DNA from 4 places in the Streptococcus sp. SN3 genome. Region 2 is predicted to be linked to each of the others. Evidence: predicted binding sites of a transcription regulator. Region 2 holds the regulator's gene; each other region holds the start of a gene.

Region 1 (3,437 bases), on a different contig from region 2:
AAGATTATGTTGATATTCGCAAAAATGTGACTTAAAGGAGGAAAAATATGCAACTCTATACAAAAACAGGTGACAAGGGCTTGACCAAGCTAGTTGGCGGCCAAAGTGTCGCCAAGGATGCAGAACGAGTTAATGCTTACGGAACCATTGATGAGCTTAACTCTTGGATTGGTTATACCATTACCAAGCTAGACAAGGATGATAAGCTGAGAGATGAGCTGCTCCAGCTGCAGCATTATCTCTTTGACTGTGGTTCAGACCTCTCTACACCAAAGGGAGTTTATCCCTATAAAGTTGATCAGCAGCTAATTGACTGGATTGAGGAGAGGATTGATACCTACGCAGAAATTCCACCGGCTCTGGAAAGGTTTATCCTACCAGGCGGTGACGAGATTGCTTCCATGATTCATGTGGCTCGGACCATTGCAAGACGGGCAGAGCGTCATATCGTAGGGGCTATGTGGACTACGGAAATTAACAATAATGTCCTGATTTTTGTCAATCGTCTATCAGATTATTTCTTTGCCTTGGCTCGAGTAATCAACTTTACTAAAAACCAAGAAGACATCGCCTATGAAAGAGGTGCCAAGGTCTTCCACAATATCACCAAGGCGGATGTTGAGCGTTGGGCAAGCAAGCGCCAGTGACAAAAAGAAACAGAAAAAGTTCTGTCTTTCCAAATTGACTCTTACTGAGTCTTGGAAAGACAGAACTTATTTTGATCTTCTAAAAAAGAAAGCCGCCTATACATCGTTGTATCTTCATGCTAAGCTTCGTTGATTAGCACTAGCTTTCCAATTATTGACTCTGCTCCTTTGCAGAAAGACAAGTGAAACCTCATCTTTAGAAAATTAACGTACTTAAACGTAGAGTCAATAATGGAAACTAAGCTAAAATGTTTGTTCCAAACTGACATCACTACCTTACATCGAGGCATGAAATCTACTAAAATTTAAGAATAAAGACCTGACTTAAAGCTGAAAAGCTTATCACAGTGGCGGGACCGCGCTGGATTTGCACCAGACTTCCATATCCTTAAAAGTACTAAAATCAATTTCCTAGTAACTAGATTGTAACACCTTTCACAGGTAATTACAAGGAAAATGAACTAAATTTTAATAAAAATTTAATCCTTTAAATAAGCTTGCCTTTGCTGTGAGATTCGGCAGTAAAAATTTCTTATATTAATGACTTTTTCATTGCCTTGAAAGCGCTTTTGTGTTATAATTCAATATAGTACAAAGGGGTACTGAAGATAAATAAGCAATGAAGCTATATGAAAATGCTGTGACGTGTGTAGGGGAGCAGTCTTATTTTCATATAGTTTCTTTTTGTTTAAAAATAGATACAACAGAAAGGAGAAAAGATGTATAAGATTTCCTATAAGACTGAATTGCATGTGGGCAAGGGCGCTCTGCAGCAATTAAGCCATTATAAAAACGAGCATATTTTAGTCGTTGCCGATCCTTTTTTGAAGACATCTGGCACGCTGGATGCTATTTTAGCCAACTTTGATGACAGCAATGATATTGTTGTTTTCACAGATATTGTGCCTGATCCGCCAATCGAAACAGTTGTGGCTGGTATCAAGAGTGCAGGAGACAAACCAATCAGCATTGTGCTTTCTATTGGTGGCGGCTCTGCCATTGATGCTTCCAAGGCTATGTATTATTTTGCCAAGAAGCAGGGTGCCTTCTCAGAGGCTATTCTCATCGCCATTCCTACAACAAGCGGAACTGGATCTGAAGTAACGTCCTTTTCTGTCATCACGGATGCAGAGAGAGGTACCAAATATCCTTTAGTGACCAAAGAAATCCTTCCGGATGTTGCGATCTTAGATGCGGATTTGGTTCTGTCACTTCCTGGTAACATCACGGCTGACACTGGAATGGATGTACTGACCCATGCCATTGAAGCTTATGTATCGACCAAGGCTACGGACTTCTCTGATGCCTTGGCTGAAAAGGCAATTAAGCTGGTCTTTGAATACCTGCCTAAAGCCTACAAAAATGGTCAGGATGTAGAAGCGCGTGAAAAGATGCATGCAGCATCCACTCTGGCAGGTATGGCCTTTAATACAGCTTCTTTGGGTATCAATCACAGTCTGGCACATGCGGCAGGCGCTAAGTTCCATGTGCCTCATGGTCGTTTAAACAGTATTTTAATGCCCCATGTCATTCAATATAATGCTGGTATCGAATTCAACAATCGGAACCGGCAGGCGACAGACAAGACTGTAGCAAGCCGCTATCAGGATATTGCCAAACTACTGGGATGCAGTGCTTCAAGCCCTGTGTCAGGAGTGAGACAGCTGGTTGAAGCTATCAAGAAACTGCAAAGAAAGCTGGAGATGCCAACTTCTCTAAGAGAATATGGTGTGAAAGCAGATGCTTTTGCTCAGTACAAGGTAGAAATTTCAGAAGCTGCTCTGCATGATGGTTGTACTCCGACTAACCCTCGCGTCCCTACGGCAGAAGAGCTGCTTAAAGTATTAGAGAAAGCGTTTTAATCCTCTGAATTGCTGTTATGCCAAAATTATTGTATAATGATTAAGAGCATGCAGTACACTTCTGAACGTTTAAAATCATGAAGAAGGTTTACTAAATTGGAAGAAAAACAAAGAATGATACAGGAATACGTTCCTGGGAAACAAGTGACCTTGGCGCACCTTATCGCAAATCCTGATGAAGTCATTTTTGAAAAATTGGGATTGCAGGCAGAAATCAAGGATGCGATTGGAATCTTGACGATCACTCCGAGTGAAGCGGCTATCATTGCGGTTGATATTGCGACCAAGGCTGCGGATGTTCAAGTTGGTTTTGTGGATCGTTTCAGCGGCTCTGTCGTGATGACAGGTGACGTTTCTTCTGTTGAGGCAGCTCTCATTGCCGTTTTACAAGGTCTGGAAGAGATTTTAGGCTTCTCCAGCACTGTCGTAACGCGGACATAAAAAATCAAACTGTCGAGGGGAAGTATGAAAGGCAGAATACTAATTGTTGATGATGATCCAATTGTAAGATTAGATATCCGAAATATATTAGAGGCAGCTGATTATGAAGTGGTGGCTGAGGCATCCGATGGCTTTGAGGCTATTGATTTGTGTCAGAAATATCGTTGTGACTTGGTCATGATGGACATCAAGCTTCCGCTTCTGGATGGCCTGACAGCGGGTAAGAAGATACTCGAAGACGCTTTAGCTTACAGTGTGATTCTACTGTCAGCCTACAGCGATGAACACTATGTTCAAAAAGCTAAAACCAATGGGATTAGTGCTTACTTGGTTAAACCTTTGGATGCCAAGTCCTTGATTCCAATGGTAGAGATCTGCATTGAGAAGGGCCGCCAGCTTCAGCAGATGTCCAATGAAATGGTCAAGCTGTCTAAAAAAATAGACGATCGGATTGTGATTGAAAAGGCTAAAGGCTTGCTGATGGCTC
Region 2 (3,437 bases):
TTCTTGTGTCCGTCATGGCGGTTAATAACGAGACAGGTGCCATGCTTCCCATTAAGGAAATTGGTAAATTACTGCAAGAACATCCTGCTGCTTTTCACGTTGATGCTGTCCAAGCAATTGGTAAACTTCCCATCTACCCTGACGAGCTAGGAATTGACTTTCTATCTGCTTCAGCTCATAAGTTTCATGGTCCCAAAGGCGTTGGTTTCCTTTATGCTAAGAAGATGGATTTTGACAATTTCATGCACGGTGGTGATCAGGAAGAAAAACACCGGGCCGGAACTGAAAATCTAATCTCTATCACAGCCATGGCGGCGGCTCTGTCAGAGAGCATGGAATACCTAGAGGAAAATATAGAGCATGCGCAAGACTTAAAAAACAGCTTACTTACTGACTTATCGGATATCGACTTTTACTTAAATGAAAGTCAGCCAAGCTTGCCATATGTCATCAATTTGGGATTTCCCAATCAAAAAAATGACTTGCTTCTGCTTCAAATGGATTTAAATGGCTTTTCCATTTCAACAGGCTCAGCCTGCACAGCCGGAGCTATACAACCCAGTCATGTCTTGCAGGCTATGTATGGCAAGGATTCCAACCGCTTGCATGAGTCTATTCGAATCAGTACTTCGGACCAGACGACTCTGCAAGATATTCAATTATTTACAAAGAAATTAAAAGAAATTTTAGGAGGATAAGATGGCCTTTCAAACATCTGTTAGCTTAGCAAACTGTGAATTTACCTATTCACTTCACCCAAATGTCAAGAAATTTACCTTACGCGACAATACTTTCGCGGAAAGCAAGGTTGGCAACTATGAACTCTCTCGTCTGCTGGAATCTGTTCCCAACAGCGGAAATGGTTTTCTGCTGAAAATCATCGTCAATAAAGATTTGAATGGTTTCAAAATCAACATCACTGACAAATCAGGCCTGCGCTTGGTCAATATTTTCAAATCAGAAGATCATCACATTATCCAGCAAAAATTTTATTTCTTGATGGATAGCTTGGTTGAAAGAAACATTTTTGAAAAGACACCACAATAAGCAAGATTCTCGTAATTTTGCTTTTTTGGTTTTGACTCTTTAAAAGACCAAACAAGCTTGACTTCTGCTTAGAACTCTTGAAAATATCAATGACTAATCGAACCAAAGGAAAGGATTAACGATGGTTGAACTGACCTATTTGGACTCATATAAGGTGAAACGGTCACTTACCTATGAAGACTTCGATGAATTTCTTCTAGCCTTCTCTGGCTGCGTCACAGTTCCTGACTCGCTCAAGGTGCTTTCTGTTACGTATAAGGGACACCAGCTGCCTTTTGCAGGGCTAATTGGAGACTTGTACCGCCAGATGTACCAGTTAGACTTAACTCCCTATCAGGACTAATCTCTTCGCAACTGCAACATAACTTAAACTTTCACTCTTTTCTTTTTTAGTGCATTAAACATCTTTAATTAGTTGATTTTTTCACAAACTTCCTATAAAATAGAATTAGAAAGGTTGTGATTTTGTGAAAACTGAAAAAAATACTACAATTCCTCGAGCAACTGCTAAGAGACTGTCGCTCTACTATCGTATTTTTAAACGGTTTAATGCTGAGAAGATTGAGAAAGCCAACTCTAAGCAAATCGCTGAAGCTATTGGCATTGACTCTGCTACCGTCAGACGAGATTTTTCTTATTTCGGTGAACTTGGCCGCAGAGGATTTGGCTATGATGTCAAGAAATTGATGAACTTTTTTGCTGACCTCTTGAATGACAATGCTATCACCAATGTCATGATTGTTGGTGTCGGTAACATGGGGCGAGCTCTGCTGCACTATCGTTTTCATGAGCGCAATAAAATGAAGGTTGTAATGGCTTTTGACATAGATGACCATCCAGAAGTTGGCAGCACAACCAGCGATGGGATTCCTATCTATGGAATTTCCCAAATCAAAGAAAAAATACAGTCAGGAAATGTGCAAACTGCCATCCTAACTGTACCTAGCGTAAAAGCCCAAGAAGTTGCATCTATCTTAGTTCAAGCAGGTGTTAAAGGTATTCTCTGCTTCTCGCCAGTAAATCTATCCCTACCTAAGGACGTGGTCGTTCAGTATGTTGACCTGACTAGCGAACTGCAGACTCTGCTCTACTTCATGAGAAAAAATGAACATTAATTTGAAAGAGGTATTGAATACTCGATGAGTAAACTAATTATTGGAATAACCGGAAATGAAAGAGAAATCCCAGACGATCACTTCATACATATGAGCTATACAGCGACTGGATTCGTTGAGGGAGTTAAAGAAGTTGGCGGAATTCCAATGATTTTGCCAATCGGTGATGAAGAAATGGCAAAACAATATGTTTCCATTGTTGACAAATTAATCATCACAGGCGGTCAGAATGTATGTCCCCAGTTCTATGGAGAAGAAAAAGCCATTGACAGCGATGATTATCTACTCAAACGAGACATTTTTGAATTAGCTTTAATTAAGGAAGCCCGCCGTCAAAATAAACCAATCTTCACCGTCTGCCGCGGAACCCAACTTTATAATGTCGCACTGGGCGGTACTCTTCATCAAGACATTGAAGATCATTGGCAAGATAGCTCTGCTGAGTACACGACTCAAAGCATGGTGACCAAAAATGGCTCTATTCTGCACGAAATCTATGGCCCTGCATCTGAAATCAACTCCTTCCACCACCAAAGTATCAAGGATTTAGCGGCTGGCCTAGAAGTCATCGCCTATGATCCTCGCGATAAGATTATTGAAGCCATCACTTCTACTGACGGCAGTCCTTTTCTTGGTGTCCAATGGCACCCAGAGTTCTTGTTTGGCTCCAGAGAAGGAGACTTAGCCCTCTTTGATTATGTTGTCAATATGCTTTAAAAGCCTCTATTCCTAGATAAACTTCTGTTCTACACGAATAGAAGTTTTTATATTCACGTAAATCAAATTATATCATATCTGTCTCTTCTCGGTAGCTATAGTAGTTGGACTTGGACACAATTAAATGATCTAAAAGAACCAAGCCCATCATCTCACACGCTTCTTTCATATGCTGCGTCACTTCATCATCGTTTCTGCTAGGAACAACTGAGCCAGATGGATGATTGTGTACCAGTATGATAGATGTCGCCAGGTGCTTGAGAGCGTAGTGGAGAATTTCTCTCGGCTCAGCAATGCTTCTGCTGACCGTCCCCATGAAAATGGTTTGCTGGTGCAAAATTTGATTTTGACTATTAAGATAAATAGCAACCAAGCACTCCTGCCTCATATCTCCCAATTCCTGCTGCATCTTCTGTGCTAATTTTTGACTGCCCATAATCTGCTCTTTCTGCAGAACTTCTGCTCGGTTAATTCGACGCCCCAATTCGATAATGGCCTGCAGCTCCACAGCCTTAATCGGACCGATTCCAGAAATAGTCTGCAATTCCTGCAAAGTTA
Region 3 (3,437 bases), on a different contig from region 2:
CCAATCCAAGGAAACTCTCTCAGCCTTTATTCAGCAGGCGGGTATCTGGGGGCCACCCCTCTTTATCTTCCTACAGATTCTGCAGACGGTCGTGCCCATTATTCCTGGCGCCCTAACCTCTGTCGCTGGCGTTTTCATCTACGGCCATATCGTCGGCACCATTTATAACTATATCGGTATCGTCATTGGCTGCGCTATTATATTTTACCTAGCTCGTACCTACGGTCCGGCTTTTGTCCAGTCTGTCGTCAGCAAGCGTACTTATGATAAATATATCGGCTGGCTGGATAAGGGCAACCGCTTTGAGCGCTTCTTTATTTTCATGATGATTTGGCCCATCAGTCCAGCCGACTTTCTCTGCATGCTGGCCGCCCTGACCAAGATGACTTTCAAAAAGTACATGCTGATTATCCTTCTCTGCAAGCCTATCACTCTCGTCATCTATACCTACGGATTGACCTATATCATTGATTTTTTCTGGAAAATGGTCTCCAAATAAAAAGAAGTTGAATTGCACCGCACCCCAAAAGTTAGACAGAAAAAATCTAACTTTTGGGGTGTTTTTAAATGAAACTAACTTATGAGGATAAAGTTCGAATCTATGAACTAAGAAAACAAGGAATCAGCTTAAAGCGACTTTCAGAAAAATATGAAATGAACCTTTCAAAACTTTTGACATCCCAACCTCTTTCTATATCTTTGCTTATTACAGCACAAACCATAAAGAAAAATCAGCCAGTTTTGACTGATTTTCATCTCATGATTAAGCAAAGATTTATTCTGGCGACACCAAAATCTTGATCTGCGCCTTGTCCTGAGTCAGCTCGATAAAGCCTTCTTGCACAATATCCTCCAACTTAATCTTCTTAGTCACAAGCTTGTCAGCAGAGAAATAACCTTGCTCCATCAGTTCCAGCACCTTAGGGAAAATATGCCGATAGGCGATAATACCCTTGAGCGTTTTTTCTTGAATGGCAAATTCATTAGGATTGATGCTGGCTTCTCGCTCCCAAATAGAAACTACCATACATTCTCCAGCCTTGTGAACAGCAGCCAAAGCTTGTCCCAGCACAACCGGCACCCCAGTCACTTCATAAGACACATCTGCCCCGCCACCAGTTAAACGCTGAATAGCAGCTACCACGTCTTCGCCTTCTTCTGGTCGCACAATGATGGCCCCAAGCTCCTCAGCCTTGGCTTGGCGCTCTGGAGATAACTCAACACCATAAATCTTAGAGGCACCAGCTGCCCGCAAAGCCTCAACTATCAAGAGCCCGATTGGCCCCAAACCGAAGACCACCGCAGTATCGCCCGTCTTAAGAGCTGACTGACGGACCGCGTAAACAGCCACAGCAGCAGGTTCTGTCAAGGCTGCCTGCTCATAGCTAAGACTGTCTGGAACTTTGTGAACAATGTCTCCGTCCAAAACACAGTATTTGGCAAAACCACCGTCTGCCGCCAAACCGACAAAGTTTAGATTAGGGTCCAGATTATAATCACCGACAAGATTATGCCTAGCCAAAATGGGCTCAACTGTCACCCGATCGCCAACCTTGACTCGTGTCACAGCACTGCCGACCTCAACAATTTCCCCAGCAAACTCATGTCCCAAAGTTACAGGCGCTTTCTGGCCAGAGTAGACGTGCTCTGTTTCTGTCGGAATAAAAATCGGTCCGTCCAGATATTCATGCAAGTCAGTTCCACAAATTCCTGTATACTTGACCGCAATTTTGACCTGATGCGGTTGGACTTCCGGTACATCCACTTCTTCAATACGGACATCTTTAGCGCCATACCAACGCGCAGCATTCATTTTTGCCATAAACATACCTCGCTTTATAATTTGTTAGTTTTATTGTAAACCCTTTCAGAAATCTTGTCAAAAGATTAACTACATTTTCAAAAAATAGCATACAAAAAACCAGCATCAGCTGGTCTTAGACTTATTCTGCAATTCTAGCCGTGTAAAAAGGCAGAAGGAACAGGAAGCTAATACAAAGAATCAGGAGAATCACACGGAGCCATCCGCCAAATAGAAGCGCAACCACTAAAGTTACCAAATAAACGGAAAAATTAGTAAAATTAGTTTCAATCAGCAAGGTTTGTCCTGCTTTAACTGTCACTGGCTTGGTTTTCATAGGAGCTGCTCCTACACGTACAACAGCTTCTTCCCCCTCAATAGGGAAGACAGCCTCATCACCATTCTTAATTGCGCCCACTTTCTGATCATTGATAAAGATTGGAAACTTTCCAATAATCCCTACAAAACCTGTCCCACGTTTCACTTTGATTTCCGACATAAAAGACTCCTTTGTTTTTTTAATTATTTTAACACAACCGATGGATAAAGAAAAGATAGAAAACCAGCCTCACGGCTGGTTTTCTACTTATTTCTATAATTTCTCCAACTCTTCATTGAGCAGTTTTTGTGCTACTTGTGGGTTGGCTTGGCCCTTAGTAGCCTTCATGAGCTGACCAATCAGGGACTTGGCCGCATTCTTGTTTCCGCCCTTATAGTCATTGATAGCTTTTTCATTATCCGCAAAGACTTGCTGGATAATAGGTAGAAGCTGGGCAGGGTCTGAGATTTGGATCAGGCCTGCTTTTTGCACATACTCTTTAGCAGAGCCACCGTTTTTAGCCAGATGGACAAAAACCTTCTTGGCAATCTTAGAGGAAATCGTGCCATCTGCAATCAGAGCAATCATCTCAGTCAGGTTCTCAGGTGTCAGCTCAATCTCAGAGATGGTCTTGCCTTCGGCATTGAGGTATTGCGCTACTTCTCCTTGGAGCCAATTAGAGACAGCCTTGGCGTCACCGCCTGCGGCAAGAGCTGCTTCAAAGAAGTCTGACACAGCCTTGGTCGCTGTCAACTGCTTGGCATCGTAATCGGACAGGCCGTAATCGCCCACATACTTGGCACGGCGCTCTTTTGGAAAGGCCGGCAGACTGCTGCGTACTTGCTCAATCCAAGCATCTTCAATCTCAAAGATAGGTAGATCAGGCTCTGGGAAGTAACGGTAGTCCGCTGAACCTTCCTTGACCCGCATGAGCAAGGTTTCGCCAGTCGCTTCGTCATAACGACGGGTTTCCTGACGGATTTGACCACCACTGCGTAGAATTTCTGCCTGGCGTTTTTCCTCAAATGCTAGACCCTTACGGACAAAGTTGAAGGAGTTAAGGTTTTTCAGCTCAGTCTTGGTACCAAATTCTTCCTGACCGTATGGACGTATGGAAATATTGGCGTCGACCCGCATGGAGCCTTCTTCCATCTTGACATCAGAAATGCCCGTGTACTGGATGATTTCCTTGAGGGCAGTCAGATAGGCATAAGCTTCTTCTGGACTGCGCATATCCGCTTCGGATACAATCTCAATCAGCGGCACCCCTTGACGGTTGAGGTCCACATAAGAGTAGCCATCGCTGCCGTGGGTATT
Region 4 (3,437 bases), on a different contig from region 2:
ACGTGCTATGTATATTATGGCGCTTGAGATTGCAAAGGTGATTGACGGGCAAATTAGCGAAAATGATAAGGCTAGCTGGTTGACAATTGAGGAGTTTAAAAGAAAACATGAGGCTATTCTATCTCTAACTTTTGGAGAAGCAAAAGAACTAAGTTTGACAGAAATTCAAACGATGGATATTGTAGACGACCCTCTTTGGGAGGAAGAAGCTACTCGTCGAAAAGAATACATACTAGCACATGGAGGCGATATCTCAGATTTATGAGACTATACATCAATGGTGATTATACTAGAAAAGTGCCATTTGGCTACAGAGAACTCGCATGGAAAATGTGGTTTAAAGAAAGAAATGGCCAAAAAATAAGTTTCTCAAATGTCGGGGATGACGAGATGTTGCAAAATGACTTCTATTTATCTTTGCGGTTAGATAAGTGGGGAGCAAGTGGCTCTCGTTGGAAAGATGTCAAGGTTAAAGGTGGCAGTGCAATCAATTCCCAAAAATATGAAAATATTGATTTGGATTATGAGGGAAGTTATGAAAGCGACGGTAGAGAAAAGGGCAAATATTTAAGAATTGCTTCAAATTATCGGGATGTTTTAACAGTTGATAAACGAGCTATGTATATTATGGCACTTGAAATTGCGACTGCGATTGACGGTCAAATTAGTGAAGATGATAAGAAAACATGGCTAACAATCGAGGAATTCAAGAAAAAGCAAGAAGATATCTTATCTTTGACCTTTGAGGAAGCAAATGAGATGAGTTTGGAAGAAATTCAGACGATGGATGCTATTGACGACCCCATCTGGGAAGAATTGGATCGGAAACGTGAAGAATATATCAAAATAAATGGTGAACGTGTTTATGATGACGATTGAGATTATCATTTAAAATAGAAATTAAGGTTCATTTTTTAGATGTTTATGATGTTTATAAAGTAATGATCAGCTCGGTTCGTCCGAGCTTTTTATACCTAAGCAAAGAAAGCGTTTTCATATATTATGTGAAAGTAAAAGTATGTGAAATCTTTAAAATGTAAAAAATTTTTTCACAATAACTAAAATTATAGACTGTAAAATCGGCGAATTTGTTATTTATTTCACAAATTAATAGAGAAAAGTTTGTGAATGTTAAGTGAAAGTGTTTACAAAAATCATTAAATGGGTTATAATTGAATTGTGAAATATTTAACAAAGGTTAGAGTTCTTCGTCTAACCTAAGGCAAAACCATTGGAGGAATAGAATGGCTGAAAAGAAGAAAACGGTAGAACAAGAAGACAAGGCTTTGGCAGCGCAAAAGCATGTCGATGAATTGGTGCAAAAAGGTCTGGTTGCACTTGAGGAAATGAGAAAGCTGAATCAGGAACAGGTGGACTACATCGTAGCCAAGGCCTCTGTAGCAGCTTTGGATGCCCACGGTGAGTTGGCTCTGCACGCTTATGAAGAAACGGGCCGTGGAGTTTTTGAAGATAAGGCAACGAAAAACCTTTTCGCCTGTGAACACGTTGTGAATAATATGCGCCATACGAAGACAGTTGGTGTTATTGAAGAAGATGATGTGACTGGACTGACCTTGATTGCAGAGCCAGTGGGTGTTGTCTGCGGAATTACTCCAACAACCAACCCGACTTCAACAGCGATTTTCAAATCTTTGATTTCCTTGAAGACTCGTAATCCGATCATCTTTGCTTTCCACCCATCAGCTCAAGAATCTTCTGCTCATGCAGCACAAATCGTGCGTGATGCAGCGATTGCAGCAGGTGCGCCTGAAAACTGTGTACAGTGGATTACAGCGCCATCTATGGAAGCAACTTCTGCACTCATGAACCACGAAGGAATCGCAACAATCCTTGCGACAGGTGGTAACGCAATGGTGAAGGCAGCTTATTCATGTGGTAAGCCAGCTCTTGGGGTTGGTGCCGGAAACGTACCAGCTTATGTGGAAAAATCCGCTAATATCCGTCAAGCAGCGCATGATATCGTTATGTCTAAGTCCTTTGACAATGGTATGGTCTGTGCTTCTGAGCAAGCGGTTATCATTGACAAGGAAGTTTATGATGAATTTGTAGCAGAGTTCAAATCTTATCATACCTACTTTGTAAATAAGAAAGAAAAAGCTCTCTTGGAAGAATTCTGCTTCGGTGCTAAGGCAAATAGCAAGAACTGTGCTGGTGCTAAGCTAAATCCGGATATCGTTGGTAAGCCAGCTACTTGGATTGCAGAGCAAGCAGGTTTCAGCGTGCCAGAAGATACGAATATCTTGGCTGCAGAGTGTAAAGAAGTTGGTGAAAAAGAGCCGTTGACACGTGAAAAACTGTCACCTGTCATTGCTGTGCTCAAGTCTGAATCCCGTGAAGACGGTGTTGAAAAAGCCCGTCAAATGGTAGAATTCCATGGTCTTGGTCACTCAGCCGCTATCCATACAGCGGACGAAGAGTTGACCAAGGAATTTGGTAAGGCTGTCCGTGCTATCCGTGTTATTTGCAACTCACCTTCTACTTTCGGCGGTATCGGAGATGTTTATAATGCCTTCCTGCCATCACTGACTCTGGGCTGTGGATCTTATGGTCGCAACTCAGTTGGTGATAACGTTAGTGCTGTGAATCTCTTGAACATCAAAAAAGTAGGAAGACGTAGAAATAATATGCAATGGATGAAACTCCCTTCAAAAACTTACTTCGAGCGTGACTCTATCCAATACCTGCAAAAATGTCGTGATGTGGAACGTGTCATGATCGTTACAGACCATGCTATGGTAGAGCTTGGTTTCCTAGATCGTATCATCGAACAACTTGATCTTCGTCGTAATAAGGTTGTTTACCAAATCTTTGCAGACGTAGAACCAGATCCAGATATCACTACAGTTGAACGTGGTACAGAGATTATGCGTACCTTCAAACCTGATACAATCATCGCGCTTGGTGGTGGTTCACCAATGGACGCAGCTAAAGTAATGTGGCTCTTCTATGAGCAACCAGAAGTGGACTTCCGTGATCTTGTGCAAAAATTCATGGATATCCGTAAACGTGCCTTCAAATTCCCGTTGCTTGGTAAGAAGACTAAGTTTATCGCAATCCCTACAACATCTGGTACAGGTTCAGAAGTAACACCGTTTGCCGTTATCTCTGACAAGGCTAACAACCGTAAGTACCCAATCGCTGACTACTCTCTGACTCCAACTGTAGCCATCGTAGACCCAGCTCTGGTACTGACTGTTCCAGGATTTGTTGCAGCAGACACTGGTATGGACGTGCTGACCCACGCAACAGAAGCTTATGTATCTCAGATGGCAAGCGACTTTACAGATGGTTTGGCTCTCCAAGCGATCAAACTAGTCTTTGAAAATCTGGAAAGCTCTGTTAAGAACGCTGACTTCCACTCTCGCGAAAAGATGCACAATGCCTCTACTATCGCTGGTATGGCCTTTGCCAATGCC

Evidence for each region. Region 2 encodes Rex, which represses fermentation and respiration genes when NADH is low (regulators of the CRP and FNR family bind a similar motif). Its sites were predicted from a motif close to TTGTGAANTANTTCACAA; they were not measured.
Region 1: PCY71_RS05250 (1-propanol dehydrogenase PduQ) is a predicted target of Rex. The motif match lies at 1,217-1,234, and genes of this name have one in related genera.
Region 3: PCY71_RS04960 (2,3-butanediol dehydrogenase) is a predicted target of Rex. The motif match lies at 1,856-1,873, and genes of this name have one in related genera.
Region 4: adhE (bifunctional acetaldehyde-CoA/alcohol dehydrogenase) is a predicted target of Rex. The motif match lies at 1,178-1,195, and genes of this name have one in related genera.

What each region holds. Positions count from the first base shown of each region.
Region 1 is NZ_JAQFJF010000002.1:257,665-261,101, reverse strand. It holds gene cobT (nicotinate-nucleotide--dimethylbenzimidazole phosphoribosyltransferase) at 1-35, shown strand, start outside; gene PCY71_RS05255 (cob(I)yrinic acid a,c-diamide adenosyltransferase) at 48-647, shown strand; adenosylcobalamin (AdoCbl) riboswitch at 908-1,056, opposite strand; gene PCY71_RS05250 (1-propanol dehydrogenase PduQ) at 1,367-2,509, shown strand; gene PCY71_RS05245 (BMC domain-containing protein) at 2,606-2,950, shown strand; gene PCY71_RS05240 (ANTAR domain-containing response regulator) at 2,975-3,437, shown strand, end outside.
Region 2 is NZ_JAQFJF010000001.1:426,956-430,392, forward strand. It holds gene PCY71_RS01825 (cysteine desulfurase family protein) at 1-698, shown strand, start outside; gene PCY71_RS01830 (DUF1831 domain-containing protein) at 700-1,047, shown strand; gene PCY71_RS01835 (DUF4649 family protein) at 1,169-1,390, shown strand; gene PCY71_RS01840 (redox-sensing transcriptional repressor Rex) at 1,515-2,162, shown strand; gene PCY71_RS01845 (gamma-glutamyl-gamma-aminobutyrate hydrolase family protein) at 2,187-2,879, shown strand; gene radC (DNA repair protein RadC) at 2,947-3,437, opposite strand, start outside.
Region 3 is NZ_JAQFJF010000002.1:201,660-205,096, forward strand. It holds gene PCY71_RS04950 (TVP38/TMEM64 family protein) at 1-499, shown strand, start outside; partial or broken gene PCY71_RS04955 (transposase) at 568-672, shown strand; gene PCY71_RS04960 (2,3-butanediol dehydrogenase) at 776-1,822, opposite strand; gene PCY71_RS04965 (hypothetical protein) at 1,944-2,300, opposite strand; gene gatB (Asp-tRNA(Asn)/Glu-tRNA(Gln) amidotransferase subunit GatB) at 2,394-3,437, opposite strand, start outside.
Region 4 is NZ_JAQFJF010000003.1:415,930-419,366, reverse strand. It holds gene PCY71_RS08885 (hypothetical protein) at 1-265, shown strand, start outside; gene PCY71_RS08880 (hypothetical protein) at 262-879, shown strand; gene adhE (bifunctional acetaldehyde-CoA/alcohol dehydrogenase) at 1,245-3,437, shown strand, end outside.